Regions from separate parts of the Exiguobacterium sp. SL-10 genome, predicted to be linked through region 2. Evidence: a T-box and tRNA genes for the amino acid it is inferred to sense, from the RefSeq annotation. Region 2 holds a T-box; the other holds one or more tRNA genes.
What was found. The T-box of region 2 lies ahead of metG (methionine--tRNA ligase). A T-box ahead of a tRNA ligase gene usually reads a tRNA of that ligase, here a tRNA-Met.
Positions count from the first base shown of each region.

Region 1: it encodes a tRNA-Met, which carries the amino acid that the T-box ahead of metG (methionine--tRNA ligase) is inferred to sense. The anticodon was not compared.

Region 1 covers NZ_SJUP01000008.1:963-10,959, reverse strand. Annotated here, with positions in the region: gene EVJ33_RS10005 (redox-sensing transcriptional repressor Rex) at 1-641, opposite strand, end outside; gene EVJ33_RS10000 (ABC-F family ATP-binding cassette domain-containing protein) at 791-2,692, shown strand; gene EVJ33_RS09995 (hypothetical protein) at 2,689-3,096, shown strand; gene EVJ33_RS09990 (hypothetical protein) at 3,147-3,713, opposite strand; gene tsaD (tRNA (adenosine(37)-N6)-threonylcarbamoyltransferase complex transferase subunit TsaD) at 3,729-4,751, opposite strand; gene rimI (ribosomal protein S18-alanine N-acetyltransferase) at 4,723-5,208, opposite strand; gene tsaB (tRNA (adenosine(37)-N6)-threonylcarbamoyltransferase complex dimerization subunit type 1 TsaB) at 5,201-5,857, opposite strand; gene tsaE (tRNA (adenosine(37)-N6)-threonylcarbamoyltransferase complex ATPase subunit type 1 TsaE) at 5,854-6,303, opposite strand; tRNA gene EVJ33_RS09965 (tRNA-Met) at 6,409-6,485, opposite strand; tRNA gene EVJ33_RS09960 (tRNA-Met) at 6,511-6,587, opposite strand; gene EVJ33_RS09955 (sporulation protein) at 6,727-7,509, shown strand; gene EVJ33_RS09950 (hypothetical protein) at 7,525-7,716, opposite strand; gene EVJ33_RS09945 (uridine kinase family protein) at 7,713-8,342, opposite strand; gene EVJ33_RS09940 (coiled-coil domain-containing protein) at 8,504-9,442, opposite strand; gene EVJ33_RS09935 (GNAT family N-acetyltransferase) at 9,435-9,997, opposite strand, start outside.
Region 2 covers NZ_SJUP01000003.1:39,938-49,934, forward strand. Annotated here, with positions in the region: gene EVJ33_RS04770 (GNAT family N-acetyltransferase) at 1-94, opposite strand, end outside; gene EVJ33_RS04775 (Rossmann-fold NAD(P)-binding domain-containing protein) at 186-704, shown strand; gene EVJ33_RS04780 (hypothetical protein) at 753-1,403, shown strand; T-box leader at 1,457-1,728, shown strand; gene metG (methionine--tRNA ligase) at 1,797-3,434, shown strand; gene EVJ33_RS15730 (HAD family hydrolase) at 3,492-3,734, shown strand; gene EVJ33_RS04790 (HAD family hydrolase) at 3,697-4,134, shown strand; gene EVJ33_RS15410 (hypothetical protein) at 4,163-4,300, shown strand; gene EVJ33_RS04795 (serine hydrolase domain-containing protein) at 4,312-4,755, shown strand; gene EVJ33_RS15415 (hypothetical protein) at 4,742-4,915, shown strand; gene EVJ33_RS04800 (GGDEF domain-containing protein) at 4,908-5,744, opposite strand; gene pyrH (UMP kinase) at 5,960-6,697, opposite strand; gene EVJ33_RS04810 (alpha/beta fold hydrolase) at 6,832-7,743, shown strand; gene EVJ33_RS04815 (MFS transporter) at 7,824-9,047, opposite strand; gene EVJ33_RS04820 (group-specific protein) at 9,249-9,650, opposite strand; gene EVJ33_RS04825 (hypothetical protein) at 9,679-9,997, opposite strand, start outside.

The DNA.
Region 1 (9,997 bases), on a different contig from region 2:
TCAGCAGATGGATAGTGTTGCATAAAGTAAATGAGCGACTGGAGTTCGATCGACAAGTCGATATGATGGACGCGGACCGTATCCGGCACAGTAAGCCTGGCCGGCGTGAAGTTCAAGATGCCTTTGATGCCGAAGCGGACCAAGTCATCCGCGACAGGCTGTGCATAGGCAGACGGCACCGTCAAAATGGCGACGTCAATCTTGTTTTGCTTCATGATCTGTTCCATCTCATCGACGTGATGAATCGGGACACCGGACATCGTCGTGCCGACTTTTGTCTCGTCTGCGTCGAACCCGACGACGATATGTGTGTTATTGTTTTTAAGGAAGTTATAGTTGACGAAAGCTGTCCCGAGATGACCAACCCCGACCAAGGCGACGTTCGTAATCTCGTCCTGATTCAGTGTCTTACGGAAAAAGTCTAACAGATACTGTACGTTATAGCCATATCCCTTTTTACCGAGCGCACCGAAGTACGAGAAATCGCGACGGATCGTGGCCGAATCGACCTTGACCGCCTCGCTCAGTTCAGCAGAAGAGACACGCTGTTTTCCTGACGAATGTAGGCTTTGGATAAACCGATAGTATAGTGGCAACCGTTTGGCTGTCGCTTGCGGAATCTTTGGTTCGTTTTGACTCAACGGAAAGAGCCTCCTTTTTACGACGCGTTTCAAACGAATCTAATGTCATACACCTTGATTGTAAACGAATTCACATGACCACTCAATGAATATACCTGAAATGGGGAAGAAATAAAGTATACTAAATAGAGAGAAAGGGGTTTTTTCATTTGATCCTACTGCAAGTCAATAACTTATCGAAATCATTCGGCGTCGAGCCGATTTTAGAGAACGTCAAACTAGAAATTCAAGAAGGCGAACGCGTCGCCCTCGTCGGCCGCAACGGCGCCGGTAAGTCGACACTGCTCAAAGTCATCGCCGGGGAATACAATTACGACTCAGGCGATATCATGAAGCCAAAAGATGTCACCATCGGCTATCTCGCCCAAGACTCAGGGTTAGAGTCGAATGAGACGATGTGGAATGAGATGCTGACCGTCTTCACTGATTTGATCGAACAAGAAAAAACGCTGCGCCGCATGGAACAAGACATGGGTTCGGAGCGCATCTTGAACGACCCGGCCGCTTATGAGCGCCTCCTGTCGTCTTACGATGAAGAACAGCATACGTTTAAAGACCGCGGTGGTTATCAATATGAGGCGACGATCCGCTCCGTCCTTCACGGGATGCGTTTCTATCCGGACGACTTCGAACGCCGCATCGATACGCTCTCCGGCGGACAACGGACACGTCTCGCACTCGCGAAGATGCTGCTCCAAAGTCCTGACCTGCTCATCTTAGATGAGCCGACGAACCATTTGGACATCGAGACGCTCGGTTGGCTCGAGAAGTATTTGAGCGGCTATAAAGGCGCCGTTCTTATCGTCTCCCACGACCGCTACTTCCTCGACCGCGTCGTCTCGGTCGTCTATGAGCTGTCACGCCATCGAAGCCGCCGCTTCGTCGGGAACTATACGAAGTACCTCGAACAGAAAGCCGCCATCTACGAACAAGAGAAGAAGCAGTTCGAGTCGCAACAAGAAGAAATCGCCAAGATGCAGGACTTCATCCAACGCAACATCGCCCGGGCGACGACGACGAAACGGGCGCAGAGTGTCCGCAAGCGTCTCGAGAAAGTCGACCGGATGGAAGCGCCGGACGGTGACGAGCGCAGTGCCGTCCTCTCCTTCTCGATCAAACGCCAAAGCGGGAACGACGTGTTGAGCGGCAGTGACCTCGCCATCGGCTATGAGGAGCCGATTGCCCAACATCTTCGCTTCCAGCTACAGCGCGGCGAATCAGTCGCCCTCGTCGGCCCGAACGGGGTCGGCAAGTCGACGCTCTTGAAAGTATTGACGAAACAACAGCCGGCCCTTACCGGCGACATCCGCTACGGTGCCGGCGTCGAGATCGGCTACTACGACCAGGAGCAACAGAACTTGTCGGATAAAAACCGCGTCATCGACGAAATTTGGAACGACTGGCCGCTCATGCGCGAACAAGAAGTGCGTAACCTGCTTGGACAGTTCCTGTTCAGCGGTGACGACGTCATGAAACGAGTCTATGAACTGTCGGGTGGCGAACGAGCCCGTTTGACGCTCGCCAAACTGAAACTCGAGCAACCGAACTTGCTCATCTTGGATGAGCCGACGAACCACTTGGATCTCGACTCGAAGATGATTCTCGAGAACGCCCTCGTCGACTATCCAGGTACGATCCTGTTCGTGTCGCACGACCGGTACTTCATCGACCGGCTCGCGACGCGCGTCTTAGAGATCACGCCGAGCGGCATCGATGAGTACCTCGGCGACTACTCGTATTACGTCGAGAAAAAGGAAGAGCTCGAAGACCTGGCCCGGCTCGCCCGCGAGGAAACGAAACAAGTCGTCGTCAAAAAACAGCGGGCCGACAAAGAGCAGCAGCGCGAGGAGCGCCGGATGAAACAGCGGATCGAGGAAATCGAACTGACGATCGAGCGGCACGAGGCTCGTCTCGAGGAGATCGAGCAGCTGTTGTGTGAACCGGACGTCTTCAACGACTTCGCCCGGGCGCAAGAACTGTCGACCGAGTCCGACGCGACGAAAGAGTCAATCACGGCGCTGTACGCAGAATGGGAGGAGCTCCATTCATGATGCGATTCCGTGCGATGCGAATCGAATGGATGCACGCCTTCCTGACCGGTCTCGCCTATATCGTGCCGACGGGGACGGAGTACGTATCCGAACTGATTCGGGGCGAACCGACCGTCGTCCCGTCGCTCCTGTTTTATTTCTTACCGGTCGTCATCGGCTTCATCATCCAGACGTGGAGCGGGATTGTCATCAGTTTGTTGAGCGGTCTGCTCATGAGCACGCTGTTTATCCGCCTTGTCGTCTGGCCGGTCGATGTGACCGTTCACAGCTTTTACACCCCAGGCTCGGTATGGGGACACTTCTATCAGTCGACGCTCCTCATGTGGGTGCTCGCCTTGGTCGTCTTTATCGTGAGCTGGGTGAATATGTGGTACAAACAGAACAAACATCATCCGGACATATAAAAACAGGGAAGCCGCTCTCCATTATGGAGATTAGCTTCCCTGTTTTACGTTTAGAAGTAACGCAGCGGTTGGAAACCACGCGTGTGGAAGTCGAGCTTGAGGCCGTCTTCCGTGATGAAGAACACGTACTCGTTTGTATCGACGTCGCGGACGAACACTTTGTAGAACGTGAGCGTCTCTTCGTCGTTCGTCACATACTTCGCCTCATGCGTCGAGATGACTTGGGCGAACAGTTGCTCTTTGTCAAACTCGTTGACGATGTCCTCGAACTTGGCTGCTTCTTCTTCGGTCGCTTCCCGGCCCGGTGCGATCTCGTAATACGCGTCGCTCGCTTTCGGCTGAACGCCGAGGTTACGGTCGACGACGATGACACTCTCGATATCTTGATCGTCTAGGCTCTTATAGCCGTACAACGTCTCGACGAGCGTGTTCTCACCCGTGACTCGACCGATGCCTTCGAGCGAGTCTGCATCGGTCAGTGAGCGAACGCGTGTCTCTTGCGGCACGATTTCTTCTTGATAAGCGATATTATAAGCGCGGATGATCTCCCGTACTTGCAAAAACGTCGCGACGACGAGCAGTACGATGAGACCTCCAATGATTATGCGTTTCATCATCTGTATATTTTCCCCCTAGACTGTCATGCTCTCTTCTAAGGATAACCCAGGAACCGCATTCATCGCTAGTGTATCGCGCTTTCCGCGCACATACGCATGATGCGCCGCGACACCAATCATACCGGCGTTATCTCCGCATAGATCGAGTGGTGGGATGACGAGGCGGATGCCTTCGCGGTCCGTCGCTTCTTGAAGCGCGGCACGGAGTCCACGGTTGGCCGCGACACCACCCGCAACGAGTAGCTGCTTCGCGCCTTTTTCTTTCACGGCACGAATCGCTTTCTCGACGAGCACTTCGACGACACTCGCTTGGAAGCTGGCCGCTAAGTTTTCAGGGATGACCGTCTCCCCGCGCTGTTCAGCGTTATGGACGGCGTTGATGACCGACGACTTGAGCCCGCTGAAGCTGAAGTCGAAACTTCCTGCCTCGAGTCGAACCCGTGGGAATTTATACGTGTCTTCCCCGTCGGCCGCGAGACGGTCGATGGCAGGTCCACCTGGGTAAGGAAGGCTGAGCGTCCGTGCGACTTTGTCATATGCTTCTCCGGCCGCATCGTCACGTGTCTCACCGATGACTTCGAACACACCGTGCTCGGGCATATAGACGAGCTCCGTATGTCCGCCTGAGACGACGAGACAGACGAGTGGGAACTCCATCTTTTCGACGAGTTCGTTCGCATAGATGTGTCCGGCGATGTGATGCACGCCGATGAGTGGTTTACTGTGGGCGAACGCGAGCGCCTTGGCCGCACTGATGCCGACGAGAAGTGCCCCGACGAGACCCGGCCCTTGCGTGACCGCGACGGCATCGACGTCTTGCATCGTCACACCGGCTTCGCTAAGAGCGTCATCGATGACGTACGTGATCCGTTCGACGTGGTGGCGCGAGGCGACCTCGGGCACGACCCCACCGAACCGTTTGTGGCTTTCAATCTGCGACGAGACGACGTTCGATAAGAGCGTCTTACCGTCACGCACGAGCGCGACCGACGTCTCATCACAGCTCGACTCAATCGCGAGGATGAGCGATGTGTCCATCTGTTTCACTTCCTAACTTCGCCCAGTAGATATAGGCGTCTTCATTATTGTCTTGATAATAGCGTTTTCGGCGTCCCGCATTTTCAAAACCAAACTGTTCATACAGCTTTTGGGCACCGATGTTTGAGACACGCACTTCGAGTGTGAGCGCCGCGAGTGACTTTGAACGGGCAAATTCGACGAGTTGCGTCAGGAGCAGATTGCCGATGCCTTGTCCGCGATATTCCGGTAAGACGGCGATGTTCGTGATATGCCCCTCGTCTACGATTTGCCAGACGCCGATGAAACCGACGACGCGTCGTTCATGTACAGCGACGAAGTAAATCGCTTGGTCATTGCGGAGCATCTCGTTCATGAACGCCTCTTTCGTCCAAGGAATGGCGAACGAGGCTTCCTCGACTTTGGTCACTTCATCGACGTCGAGCCAGTTCATGCGACGGATTTGAATGTCAGCCATTGTTCTGTCCCTCGAGCCATTTCGCTTCCGCCTCAGCGAGACGAAGATACTCGGGCTCAAACGCATGGACATCATTCGTGACTTCACCTAAGGCGACGAGATCGCTCGCCCGGCCGTAACTATGCGCGGCCGGCGCTTCTGTATACTCATACGCGGCCAAGACGTCACGGAACGGCTCGACGTCGCCGACGACGACGAACGGTCCTGTGATATTGGCTTCGAGCCAAGCAGTTACCGAGGCGTGACGGTCGGGTGTAACGGCCTCGTTTTGTTGATAGTATCCGATATAAGCGTTCCCTCGGCGGGCGTCGATGAGCGATACGACCGGGAGTTCCGTGTTCGGGGCCGCCGCCATGAGACGGAGCGCCGAGACCCCGACGAGCGGGATTTGAAGCGTGTAGGCGAGCGTCTTCGCCGTCGTCACACCGATACGAATGCCCGTATAAGACCCAGGCCCTGTCGTCACGACGATGCGTTCAAGCTCGTTCGGTGTCCATTTGACAGCGCTCATCAATTGTTCGATCATCGGCATGAGCGTGACGGCATGGTTTTTAGACACCATGACCGTCGCTTCGGCTTGAATCTGTCCGTGTTCGCTCAAAGCGACAGACAGACGTGTCGTCGCCGTATCAATCATGAGTTGCTTCATGCGAGCACCTCTTTCACGAGCGCATCGTACATGTCACCGACGGGCGCGAACGTCAGTTGACGTTCCTCGTCCCCGATTCGCTCGATCGTGATGGCGAGGCGTTCAGTCGGCAACGATGACTCGATCAAGTTCGACCATTCGACGATAGCGACGCCATCCCCGTTAATATATTCTTCGAGTCCGATATCGTCCCCCGTGTCTTCGAGACGATAGACGTCCATATGATAAAGCGGCAAGCGCCCTTGATACTGTTTCATGATCGTGAACGTCGGGCTATTGACATTACGCGTGACACCGAGACCTTTGCCAAAGCCTTGGGTGAACGTCGTCTTACCGGCACCGAGGTCACCGTTCAACGTTATGACCGTCCCGGCTTGGACGAGCGTGGCGATTTTTTCTGCCACCGCCTGCGTCTCGGCCGCAGAATGGGTAATCAATGTATACATGATGTTTCTCCTTTAGTAGTTCTAGCGATACGTACTCATTGTACACTCAATTTTACGCAAAAAAAAACACGAAACGTCATCGTTTCGCTATCTCATTTAAAAAATTGGTTGCGGGGGCTGGATTTGAACCAACGACCTTCGGGTTATGAGCCCGACGAGCTACCAGACTGCTCCACCCCGCGACGACATATGAAATTAAATAAAAATTGGTTGCGGGGGCCGGATTTGAACCGACGACCTTCGGGTTATGAGCCCGACGAGCTACCAGACTGCTCCACCCCGCGATGGTTTGAATTGTTTCGACATCCTCTATAATAAGTGAAGCAGTTATAAAATGCAACCTTTTTCTAAATGTTTTTTGAGAATTGGATTCGGGAACAATTAAGAGAGTGTATTTTACTAGAGAAAAGGAGCGCGACCGTCATGTCGAAATGGGGTAATCGCTTTAAAAAATGGTTCTTTTCCGAACTGGATGCATCCGTCTATTTTCACACCGTACCGTTTCTACCGAACGAGACCGTCCATGGAACGTTACGCGTGTCGAACACCACTTCACATGTCGTGCGGCTGCAGGAGTTGACGCTTAACTTTTTGACGACCTTTAAAGACATCACGCTCGAGGGTAACGAGTTCAACCGCGAGGCCGACCTTCAAGAAGTCCCGATCCCTTTATCGGCCGTGCTCGAACCTGGTGCTGAAGAGCATATCCCGTTCACGTTTGATTTGACGATGTACGCTCCGTCGACAGCGGGCGCCCCATATAGTGTGGAAGCGACCGTCTGGGACACGGACGGCAAACGGGTTTGGTTCGATGTCGTCGAAAATGTTGAAGTTGAACCGCTCCCCGTTTTGAAACGTCTGTTAGAGGCGACCGAACACGCCGGCCTCGAGCTCATGTTCGTCCGCAACGTCATCGATCCACTTGGAGAAGAACGCCCGTACCCGTTCGTCGAGAAGTATGGATTTAAACCGGTCGGTGACTGGGCCGACGAATTTGAAATCGTCAAATCGTTTTGGCGAATCGACGAGGACGGGGTCGACGTCTATTACTGGCTCGACAACATCGAGAAGCAACGCACACTCGAGTCGATCGCCAACGACGTCACGTTGCGCCATCGCTCACTCACGTGGGACCAACTCGAGCGCGAACAAGATCGACTCGGACTCGGGATTCAAGAAACGTTACGTAGTCACCGCTCATCATGAGCGGGGCTACGTATCTCATTTGTCTTGTTTCGTGGTTATAAATTGATGCAACATCGAGGCAATTACACCGGGAACAATGCCCAAAACAACAGATGCGATGAGAATGGCGATAAATTCTTGAAACGTAATCGGAAATAACAATTGAGTGGCCATGAACACAAACACCAGAATGGAACTACCGATCACCCATACGATTGGTTTTTTCACAACGTCACATCCTTTACCCATTCATCTCCACTCGTGTTCACGACCACCTGGAACTTCTCACGATGCGGATGCATGAACAGTTCGTACTGAAGCCGACGCTCGTCGTGCGAGGCTTTCAAATACGCCAGGTCCATCCCTCGCTCTTGGACGTCTCTGACGGAACGGCGTTCGAACTCGGTATCGCTATTCGTATACAAATAGACCGATACATTGAAATAGTGGGGTTCGAGGAACGCGACGCTCATCCCTTCGATAATCGTGATTTGTTTTGCTGGATTGATCCATGTCCGTTCAAGATACGGGACGTCAATCGTATAAAAGCCGATGCCTTCCCGTACCATCCGGACATCACGCTCGAGTGACAGCAAGTGATGCGCCGCCGGATGACAGGCCGTCATTTTATAGTGATGTGGTGTTCCGTCGACCGTATAGTTGAGCATCGCACTCTTCCGTAACGTCGAATCCGTGATGTATGGGTCGGTATTGATATAGTTCACGTCCCCGAGGCGTACACGTAAAGCGTCTGCGAGCGTCGACTTCCCGGCACCCCCGTGTCCTGAAATCCCGATAATTGTATGTCTTTCTTGCCCGACTTCGTCGACGATATAATCGATCAACTCATTCATTTGAATCCCCCTTTTGGTACACTTCATATTGAAAGGAAGTGTACTCATCCGATGTCTACTTGTCCATATTGTCATCCACAGCTTGACCCACCACAACCAATCCTCTTGTTCACGTCGGCTCTGGCGTCATCGTCCCGAAAATAATCAGAATGACCAACAGCTCATCGCGTGAGGATGAGCTGTTGGCGTTTCGTTTCGGTCGCTTCGAGTTGTCGCTCCAAGCGTTCAACTTCTCTCTCCATTTTCTCAATCAGTTTAGCAATTTCAAGATCGAGCCCGTTCACTTTATCAAGTGAATCATTGATTCGTCCGTGCATCGTCCATTCCGAGAAAATGTCGTCGAGGAAATAGTCTGCGAACTGAATGAGTGACCCACGTTCGATGTGTAAGCCGCTGACGACGCCTTTCACATCAGCCAACTCCCGCGAGAAGCGCTCGAGTGCGGCTTGAAGTTCATGCATCTTCCGCTCTGAAGCATCGATGGCATCATGTTTCATCGCTGTCGCAATCAATCCTCCTCCAAAGAACGTATCATATGTCGACCAACCTTTCGCACTGTCGAGATGTTTCAGTGTTCTTGAGATGGCCGTCCGTGCTGAATTTCCAGCACCGATGGCTTCTTTATATTCAACAAGCACCTCATTCATTTTTACCTGTTGATCCGTGAGTCGATATAATTCTTCCCGAACAGTAGAATCTTGCTTCAAATGCGTTTCCTTCTCTTTTAGGAAAGTCTCCCATTTTGCGTCGATTCCATGATACGTCTCAAACGTTTCATATAAGTCACGACGCTCAAGCGCCAACTCATCTACCATCGCCTCATGTTCGCGTAACTTCAATTCGGCCCGGGCCGCCTCTTCTAATTCAATCGTTTTTTGTTCGTTGAATGTTCCCCTTAGCTTACGCCATGCGTTGACGAGCGAGAATGAATCTAAGTCATAGACATCGCGCTGTTCCTTCGTAAACGAATTGAGAAGTTGCTTTCGTACAGCTTCGTGTTCGGCAATTTGCTTGTCGAGTGTTTTTAATTTTCGGGCGAGTCGGTCCCGTTCTGCCATCTGTTGTTGTAAGTCGTGTTGGGTTTGGTAGAGATCACTCATAACGTTTCATTCCTCCAGTTTCTTTTCGATAATGTTCTAACAGGTCTTTGATGTGTACCCCATCAATCGTCAAGCCGTCAATCGATGAGTCTTCGATTTGCATACCATCGAGCCGACAGTTCTTCATAATCGTGCTCGTCAGGTTTGTGTGGAAGAACGTCGTCGGCCGTCCCGACTCGAACATGGTAACGAACCGATACTGGGAGCCGGATAGATTTAAGTCATCGAACTCAGATTCTCGGAAATTGATATTTCGGAACTGACTCCTCGTGAAATTACAATTGCTGGCCCGTAGTTCCGAGATGTTACTATTCGTGATGGCAAGTTGGCTCGCATCCACCCCATACGCTTGGGCACCTTTGATGGAGCGCTCTTCATATCGAAATGTGATTGCTTCATCGATGGGTCGCTTTACTCGTTTGATGAAACAGACTTCCACGTCCGACTCGAAGACAGATTGGTAACCGGCAGCGCGATAAAATGCGACATTGTTAGGTTGGGCTGCTGACGTCTCCAACTCCCAGATTCGTACAGTCGGATGAAGTCCCTCGATCA
Region 2 (9,997 bases):
TACGCAGTTGGTTCATGACTGGGAACGATTCATCGAGTTCGTGTGGCGACTCGATTGGTTTGATGAAATAGATGGTCGATGGAATGGGAATCATGCCTCCTTGAGGGGATGTTATATGTGGATTTCGCTCTCGTAAGACAGGATTCCTTCCATACTTATAAACGGACAGAAGGGACAGATATATCGTGAAACATGCGCTAGTGATCGGCGGCAGCGGGATGCTGGCGGGGACGGTCCTTTGGTTAGCAGAGGTTGGGTATCACGTGTCCATCATCGGACGGGATGCCGAGAAAATGAACCGATTGACCGATCAATCGCCAGATCGGCTGTCTGCCATATTGTTCGACTATCGGGACGACTTGCGTCTCAAGGAAGCGTTGCGAAGTTCGATTGCGGATCACGGAGATTTCGACTTGGTCGTTGCCTGGATTCATTCGGACGCAGCTAACGCCTTACCGTGTGTGTTGTCAGCACTGCGCGGGGGCACGGACGTGTTCCATGTTCTCGGGAGCCGCGCGAATCCGAGCGGTGTGAGGAACGGGCTGAGGATCCCTAAAAATGTCCGTTATCACCAAGTACAACTCGGCTATCAGGTCGTGAAAGGTCAGCGCCGCTGGTTGACGCATGAAGAGATTGCCGGAGGCGTGGTCGAGGCGATTCATGAGAAGAAACCTCTTTGTTTAGTCGGCTTTGCAACGAAGTGAGAATATTGATTTTAAAAAATGTAAATTTGAGAAAGGTGTGCCGTACATATGAAGATTCTGATTGGCCAACCCAAAATGGAAAAACACCTAGAGCAATTCAGTCAAGACATCAAAGCGAACCCCGATGTGGACTTGATCTTGTACCCGGAAGGCTATTGTCAGGTTACCCATCTTCCCGAGGTCAAGAAACTCGCGAAGCGATTCCAGACAGCGGTCGTGATGGGCTATCGAAACGAGCAGAACGTGGACCGCGCCTTTATCATCAACAAGCGAGGGGAGATGCTGTTGGACCGTGCCAAGACGCCGGAAACGATGCCGCTCTTCATGCCGTCAACCGTCGAGGACGACGTTCACCGATACGGATATGTGCTCTGTCGAGAAATCTTCATGGGGCTCGACGGACTCAAATCGAAAGATAACATCCAACGCATCTTCAATCCGATTGGCGTCGGCATGTTCAGCGAAGTACAATATGCGGACTGGTCCGGCGAAGCGAAGCAAATCGCGATGCAACAACGCTCAATCATACTCGGGACGAGCCACGCCGACGGGTCGTATCGGAACTGTGGATTTTCAATTCCAATCGCTTACTGTTTTGACGAGACGGGCGAGACCGTATTGCTCTCGAAAAACGATACGCACACCCGGATTATCGATACGGTGACGAAAAAAAACAACGTGCTTCTTCCACAAACTTGAAAATTTTGATTGACTAAAAATTCCAATACGAATATGATACTCTTACATATTCGATAAAGGCATAGATGAGAAAAGTAGAGTGACTCGATTTTTATACAGAGAACTTCGGTAGCTGAAAAGAAGTTGAAAATCCCCACTTGAAAATGGTCTCTGAGCTTCGACCCGAAAGTACGAAACGTATGAGTAGGCTTCGACGGGAATTGGCACCCGTTATCAATGTCACGGTATACGAACGATTTTTTGTTCTGTACTTGAAGAGGCAAATGGTGTAAGCCATTTTGCGAACTAAGGTGGTACCACGGGGAATCCAAACCTCGTCCTTAACTGTTATGAACAGTTGAGGGCGAGGTTTTTTTGTTTTCTATTCAACTAATTAACTGGAGGAATGAAGTCATGGCTGTATTCATTGGTGGGGCTTGGGTGTATGCGAACGGATCTTTACATTTAGGACATGTTTCGAGTCTTCTTTCTGGAGATATTTTAGCAAGATATTTTCGGCTAAAAGGAGAAGAAGTACTGTACGTGTCAGGCAGCGACTGCAACGGGACCCCGATTACAGTCAGGGCGAAACAAGAAGGCGTATCCCCGGCTGCTATCGCGGATCGGTACCATGAAGAGTTTGAAGCATGTTTTTCTAAGCTCGGATTTTCATATGATGTGTATACAAGGACGGACACCGCGTTCCATCATCGGAGCGTGCAACGCATCTTTCTCAATTTGCTTCAAAAGGGACTGATCTATAAAAAAGAAGTCGAACAAAGCTATTGTACCCATTGTGAACAATTTCTTCCGGATCGCTATGTGGAAGGAGTTTGTCCGCAATGTCATGGTCAAGCGCGTGGCGACCAATGTGACCATTGTTCTAAAATGCTCGAGCCGCTCGATTTGCTGGAGCGCCAATGTAAGCTTTGTGGGAACGAACCGACGACACGTTCGACTGAACATTTTTATCTTTCATTGAGCTCGTTTCAAAAAACGTTAGAATCGTATGTGACCCATGCGCAGACCCATTCACTTTGGCGTGAGAATGCGATCTCACTGACGAACAGATACTTGAGCGAAGGGTTGCAAGACCGTGCCGTATCACGAGATTTATCAATCGGTGTCAGCGTGCCAATCAAAGGATATGAAGCGAAAAAGATATATGTGTGGATTGAAGCGGTAGCAGGCTATTACACGGCGAGTCAACTATGGGCGCATACTAACGGAACTGATGATTCACCGTTTTGGTCACCTGCTGTGCGATCATATTACGTACATGGAAAAGACAATGTCCCTTTTCATACCGTGATATGGGCCGCGATTCTTGATGCCTTGGGAGACAAAGCGTTACCGACGCACATTGTCTCGAACGAGTATGTAACGCTCGAGAAACGAAAATTATCCACGAGCAAGAACTGGGCAGTTTGGGTACCGGATTTGTTAGAGCGGTACGATGCGGATTCGATTCGCTATTTTATGACCATCAACGCACCTGAGAACAGGGATGCCGATTTTTCGTGGAAAGAATTCATCTATAGTCACAATGGTGAATTGCTAGGAGCTTACGGGAATTTTGTCAACCGAACGCTTAAATTCATTGAGAAATCATTTGAAAGCGTCATTCCCGACGTAGACGTATCGATCGAGATTCAATCAAAAATTGAAACGTTGTATGAAGATGTGGGTCAACTCATTGAACAAGCGAAATTCAAGCAAGGCTTGGAGACGGTTTTTGAAGTGGTTCGATTTTCGAATAAATATTTCGATCAACAGCAACCTTGGAAAGAAATCAATACAAGTGAACAAGAGTGTCAACAGACGCTAGCGAACTGCGTTCATTTGATTATTAATTTGGGACGTATCTTGGAACCGTTTCTGCCATTCTCGAGTGAGAATATTTACGAAATGATTAACGTGGTGGGCGAGGGATGGAATGTTGTAAGGATCAAATCACATCGTTTGAACAAGGTGGCTCCGTTATTTGACAGAATCGATGTGGCCAACATTGAGGAAGAACGGGCGAGACTTTACGAGCAATCAATCACATGACGGGATGGAGGTGTATTCCTCATTTCGAATGATGAATATGTGAAAGGGGCCATATCGATGATTAAGGCCGTCATATTCGATTTAGATGGCACGCTGCTAGACCGTGATGAATCCGTGCGACGGTTCATCCATGACCAGTATGCGCGCTTGAAAGAACGTCTGAAAGGCATCGAAGAACGAGATTATGTCACGTGCTTCATCGAACTCGACAATCATGGATATCGATGGAAAGACGCGGTGTATGACCAGTTGATTCAGGAATTTGAGATTAGTAGAATCACTCGACGACTATGTGAATGAGTTTCAGCATTGCTGTGTCGCTTTCCCGAATCTCGACTCGATGCTGAACGCCTTAAAAGCGCGTGGTCTTCGACTCGGTATCATCACGAACGGATTTGGCGAATTTCAAATGAAGTCCATCCATGGTTTAGGGATCAGTGACTATTTCGATTGTATTCTCGTCTCTGAATGGGAAGGCATGAAGAAACCAGATCCCGAGCTGTTTCATTGGGCTCTCGAGGCATTAGACGTTACGCCAGAAACTGCCATGTTAGTCGGGGATCACGCGCTCCATGATATTCAAGCCGCTAAGCGAGTCGGCATGCGGACGGTTTGGAAACGGAACGACCGGTGGGAGGAGTCTGAAGCAGACGCCGATGATTCGATTGACGATTTGTCCGAATTGATTGTGATGCGGTGAGATTATCTTTAGGAGAGGAAGTTGCGTGATGCCGTTAGATGTAGCGTATATCGAGGAGCGGATGAGACATCATCGCGTTCCGGGTTGTAGCATCGTCTGGCTTGAACATGGGCAATTGATGGATCGGTACGGTAGCGACGGAGAGCGGTCAACTCGTGACGGCTGACACGCTCTTTATTGAACGGAGAAACGCCGTATCACGACGGACCGGTTCAGGTGACTGGCGAGCCGGGCCAAGCGTTTCATTATTCGGAGGCTGGATTTGGTGTGATTCAACTGTTGGTTGAGGACGTCCTGAAGCGCCCGTTCGCGGATGTGATACGTGACGAGCTGTTCTTCCCGCTCGGTATGCATGCGAGTGGGTGTGACTTCGAGGTGGAAAGTGTGACGTTCGCGAGCGGCCACGACAAGCGCGGCCATTCCGTCGCCCCCATCATCCCGCACTATCCATATCCATCGGAGGCCGGGCTATGGACGACGACAGAGGATTTGATGCGCGTCGTCATCGAACTGATGGAGGCGGTGAAAGGGAACAGTCGCGTACTGTCTCCTCGGATGGTAGAAGACATGCTGTCTGCTTCGTCGTTGAACCCCGGTGTCTTTCTTGATGGGAAACAGTAGCAGCGAGAGCTATCCTCGCTCGGCTGGGGATTGGTTTCAAAGCATGCTCGTGGCGTACCCGGACATCGGTAAATCACTGATCATCATGACGAATGCAGATTTAGGGGTACATCAAATAGATGGTCTGATTGGGGATGTTTATCGTGCGACATTCAACTGAATGTCGACATGTTCGCATTGATTTCATCAACGGCTGCGTTGCAATTTTCTAGATTCACGTCATAAAACGTATGCTCATGCGTCAACGACACGTGTTCACCGCTTTGAAGCTCGTACTGTTCGAGTAACGGGCGAATCCGATCATGGACGACGCGGGCGGCCTCAGGGGACGTGTGCGGATAGATGATGGCGAACGTGTCTAGAGCGACTCGGTATTTATGATCTGTTCGTCTCGTGGCCAGGTGGAGCTCGTCACTGAAGTAATTCAAGAACCATTCATACTCGGTCCGTCCAAACCGTTCTTCGAATTGTCTCAGCTCATGAATCTGAATGAACGAGACCGTGAAGGCGTCACCGTGGCGAATGAGGCGATCGCGTTCGGCATTCAAGTCCATCCGAAACCGTTCGGCGTTATCGAGCCACGTCTCAGGGTCGACGGCCACGAGCTGTCGGGTACGCTCCTCTAACTCGAGACGTGACAGTTGTACGTTCTTCACGAGTTGATGAACGAGACCGGACAAAATGGACATGACGAGCAGCAAAATCGTAAAACTGATACCTCTGCCGTTGAAAAACTGAACGTTTCCTGCTTCATAGATGGATGCGAACCATCGGAAATAGATGAATAAAAAGAGAAGGAGTGATACAGACAGGGTCAGCCCGGCCCGCATTCCGAAGATAAGGGAAGATAGAACGACGGCCGGTAAAATCAAGTAGCCGAGAAGACCGGTGTTACTATCGGACAAAAGAACGGTGAATGCCATCGAGCCGACAATCATACAGGCGATGAGCCCGAACAAATAAGTCGATTCATTGGTCCATTGCTTCATGTTTAACCCTCCATCTGTTTTAAATCAGCTCGCGATGAGCCACCATCTCAATTACCCGCTATGTGTGGGAAATAACCAATCAAAGATGTCCGTCACCTTCATTATAGAACATCAGATTGGGACGATGAGCTCGTTTTTCGAATCGGAGCAAGTGCGTTTCTTCGAGCGGATGAAGTAAACGACACCACCGGGACAGATGTCGGTGGTGTCGTCAGTTATGTGGCAAAGTTAGTCCTGCCATCGTGAATCAACGTGCCAATCGATTCGCCCATACAGATGCGCTTCATCGCGCCCGTCTCGTCAAAGTCGAACACATGGACCGGGAGATGATTGTCTCGCGCGAGAAGCAGCGCCGATTGATCCATCACCTTCAAGTCATGGCGCAACACATCGTTATAGTGGAGCGATGTATATTGTCTCGCCGTGCTCGAACGATTCGGGTCGTCCGTATAGACGCCGGAGATTCCGTTTTTGGCGACGAACAGGGCGTCACAGTGCATCTCGACCGCGCGTTGAACCGCCGGATAGTCAGTCGAGACGAACGGCTGACCGTTACCACCTGCGAAGATGAGGACGTATCCTTTGTTCAGATGGGTGAGTGCCTTCAGTCGAATGTACGGCTCGGCCATACTCGGAATCGGCATGGCCGTCATGACCCGAACTTCGCGGTCGGTCTTACTCTTCAGGACCCCGCGAAGCATCAAGCTGTTGATGACGGTGCCGAGTGTGCCGATGTTGTCGGCCTCGACGCGGTCGATACCCCATGCGTCGGCCATGTTGCCTCGGAAGATGTTCCCTCCGCCGATCATCAGGGAGACGTTGATGCCCATATCGATCAATGACAGGATTTCAACCGCAATTTGATCGAGGTTGTGTGCATCAAAATTTGAGTTGTCTTCGCCGGCGATGGCTGCCCCGCTCAACTTGATGAGCACGTTCTGATAGTTGTTCAACGCTACACTCCCTTTCTGATTTCAAATCTCCAAAATTATATAGGTTCTTCAATTATTTAGCAATGATTTTAACGGGTCAGCTATAATGAAAAGTGAGATTGTTGGAAACGGGAGACGATTAGGGGGCGATATCCATGAACCATTTTGTGAAAGTGTTTGAGACAGAACTTGAAGTGAAGCGTAAAGGAGAGCATGGTATACCAATCGTCATCATGACTGGAATGGGTTGTTCGTTCGAAGAGTGGCATGAGGTGACAGAGAAGCTAAGTGTAACGAATCAGGTCATCCTGTATCACCGCCCGGGGATTGGCAGAAGTGAACAGAGTCAACGCACACGCAACACCGAAGCGACTGTACGTGAATTAAAAGAACTGTTATACGTTCTGCGTATTGACAGTCCTATCATCTTACTCGGACATTCCTATGGAGGGCTTTGCGCCCAGCATTTCGCGAAGCGTTATCCGTCTGATGTGGCTGCACTCGTGCTCATCGACTCCACATCGCACGACTCGGAAAGACTCGATACGCTAGACTTGCCAATCATGAATGAGGGAGCGTCAGATGAGGATTGGCTGAAACAATGTGAGGCCTATGCGGAACAAACCGAATCAGCGTTAACACAATGTATTCAAACCGTATTGACACCCAATCAGCGGAAGCTTCCGAGTGATGTTCAAGCAGAGTTGATCCAATTTTTCCAAAGGCCAAATCTGTATAAAACGATGATGGATGAAGTCAAGAACTGGCATGCGGATGCTCGGTTCATCAAACAGTTAGGAAGTCTCGGTTCGATGCCGGTATATGTGATTGGACGTGACGCCGACCATGAAGTCGAACAAGGCCAGTTAAACGGTTTGCCTGAATCTGAGTTAAAGTTATTAGAAGCAACGTGGCATCAACTCATGCGTGAACAAACGATGCTCTCGATAACTAGCAAGCTGGTGATTGCGGAACGGTCATCGCATGCGGTTCATGTAGATCGTCCTGACGTTATTATTTCAGTGGTAGAAGAACACATGTATCAGATGACTCAAGCGTTAAAATAAGCCATTGTTGTCGCGACAGCTTAAAGAGAGCCGATTGAGAGTGAAGTCTCAATCGGTTTTTCTATAGTTTCAATTAAAGATTAAGATGCTTCCTCCTCACGTAGAACCGCCTCATACAGTGCTCGTTTTGAACGCTCTAACACAACACGAACCGTGACCAAGCCGACGAGTAAGAAAGCGAACGAGAAGGCAACGTACGTTGAACGAATCCCGACGTATTCAGCGAGGAGGCCGATGCCGAACGTCAACCCGATGATGAGGATGGACTCGACTACATTGATCACTCCCGAGAAGCGGCCCATCAGTTCGGTCGGCACGTTGTTCTGATAAAACGACAAGAAGCCAGTGTTCGCGAACGATAGGGCGAACGTGAGCAGGAAGAACCCGGCGGATGCGAGCACGAACGATTCCGAGAAGGCGAAAACGAGATAGCCGACAGGTGTTAGGATGGCGCCGAAACTGATTAGAAACGGTAACGTCATCCGAGCACTGAACGTCGCATTGATGATGGAGCCGGCGATAATCCCGGCTCCGGCGACACTGACGAGAAAGCCGTATCGACTCTCGGAGAAACCGAGCACTTGCGTCGCGAACGACGCCTCGAGTGAGTCGAGCCCTGACATGAAAATCGTCATGACACAGAACAGAACATAGACGAGCGTCACGTAACGCATGGTCGACGCGAACCGGACGACTGTTTTCCAGTCCTCGAGAATCATGCGCAGGCTGAACACCTCGACCTCGTCGCTGGCCGTGAACAGCCTCGGCAAGCATGCGAGGATCCCGACGGACACGAGCAACGCCAGTGCGTTCAACTGGATGGCAAGCGTCGGGCTGCCGAGCATGAACAAAAGTCCCGCAATGGCCGGGCCTAAGATGAAACCGGCTGATTGGACGAAATTCTTCATGGCGTTAAACCGTTGCCGGTCGCCGCTTGGGACGAGCTTTGTCATATACACGAGAGAAGCTGATTCGAAGACGGAACTCGCGATATTCAATATAAACACGAGCACATAGATGAGCGCGAGTGAGTCGGTGAAAGCGAGACTGAAGACGACGACGGCACGGAGCGCATCGAGCCACATCATCAAGCGGCGCGTGTCGGTGCGGTCGATGACCGAGCCTGACCAAACATTCGCGCATAGGGCCGCGAGCGGGACGAGGATGTAGAGGACCGACACGGCGAACGGCGATTGCGTCATCTCGAGGACGATCAAGTTGAGGGCGATGAAGTACACCCAGGCCCCAAGGTTCGAGATGCCGACGCCAGTAAGTAAAAGTAAAGGTTGTTTCCAAGTACGCATATCCATCGTCCCCGTTCAAAAGTAGATTTTGAACAGTATGTCACAAAAATGATTGATGTACCAGATAAATCCAATCGATTTCAAAATTTTATATAATTGATTATCCGGCTCGCTTCCTTTCCATAGATTGGGCAAAGAGGATGAGATATACTTTTTGTTAGAGCCAGATAGCTGTCGAATGTGTAGAAACGAATAATTGGCTTAACGCGTTTTACCGGCAAAGTGGGCGGTGATGTTCCGAGGCACGTCCTCGAGCGATCCGGTCAATTGGATGACGTGGGGTAGATGATAGAACGTGCTCGTCGTCTCAAAATCGTCGAAGCGATTTGTGGCATCATGTATGAACACCGTCACACCTGCACCGAGGGCGATCCCGAGCTCGACATGGCTGCTGTTGCCGGCCGGCAGTAAGATGACGACGAAGTCTGACGCCGTGATGGCCTCCAACTCGCTCGTGCCGATGGCTCGCAAGTCCTCAAGTGACGTGGCGCGGTCGTTCGTCGTCCAGTCGTATGTATGGGTATGGCCGTCGTTGATTAGGTGATTGCGTAGGGCTCTGACCTGTTCGATGTTCGAGAAGCGGGAGCCGATATAGAAGTGCATATAAGTCCTCCTCATAAAGTTTAAAAGCTTAGTCGACGTTACTGAATCGTGTCACCGCGACCTCATGGATGACGAGCAACAAAATCGCGATGAAAAAGACGAGCAAGGAGACGTATTCCGGATTTACGTTTAGAAAGAAGTTCAGCCCGAACAGCGGTGTCACGAACAGGATATAGAGCGGATACTGAATCGAAAATAAGGCATCTAATAATACGATGTCATACATGTATGTCTCGAAGCTGATGAGTGAAAAAACGGTCACACTTGCGAACAGAATGGCCATAATCAATAGTTTGGCGACTCGGTTCCGCAGTAAACACGTCCCGAGCATGCAAACGAGCAGTAAG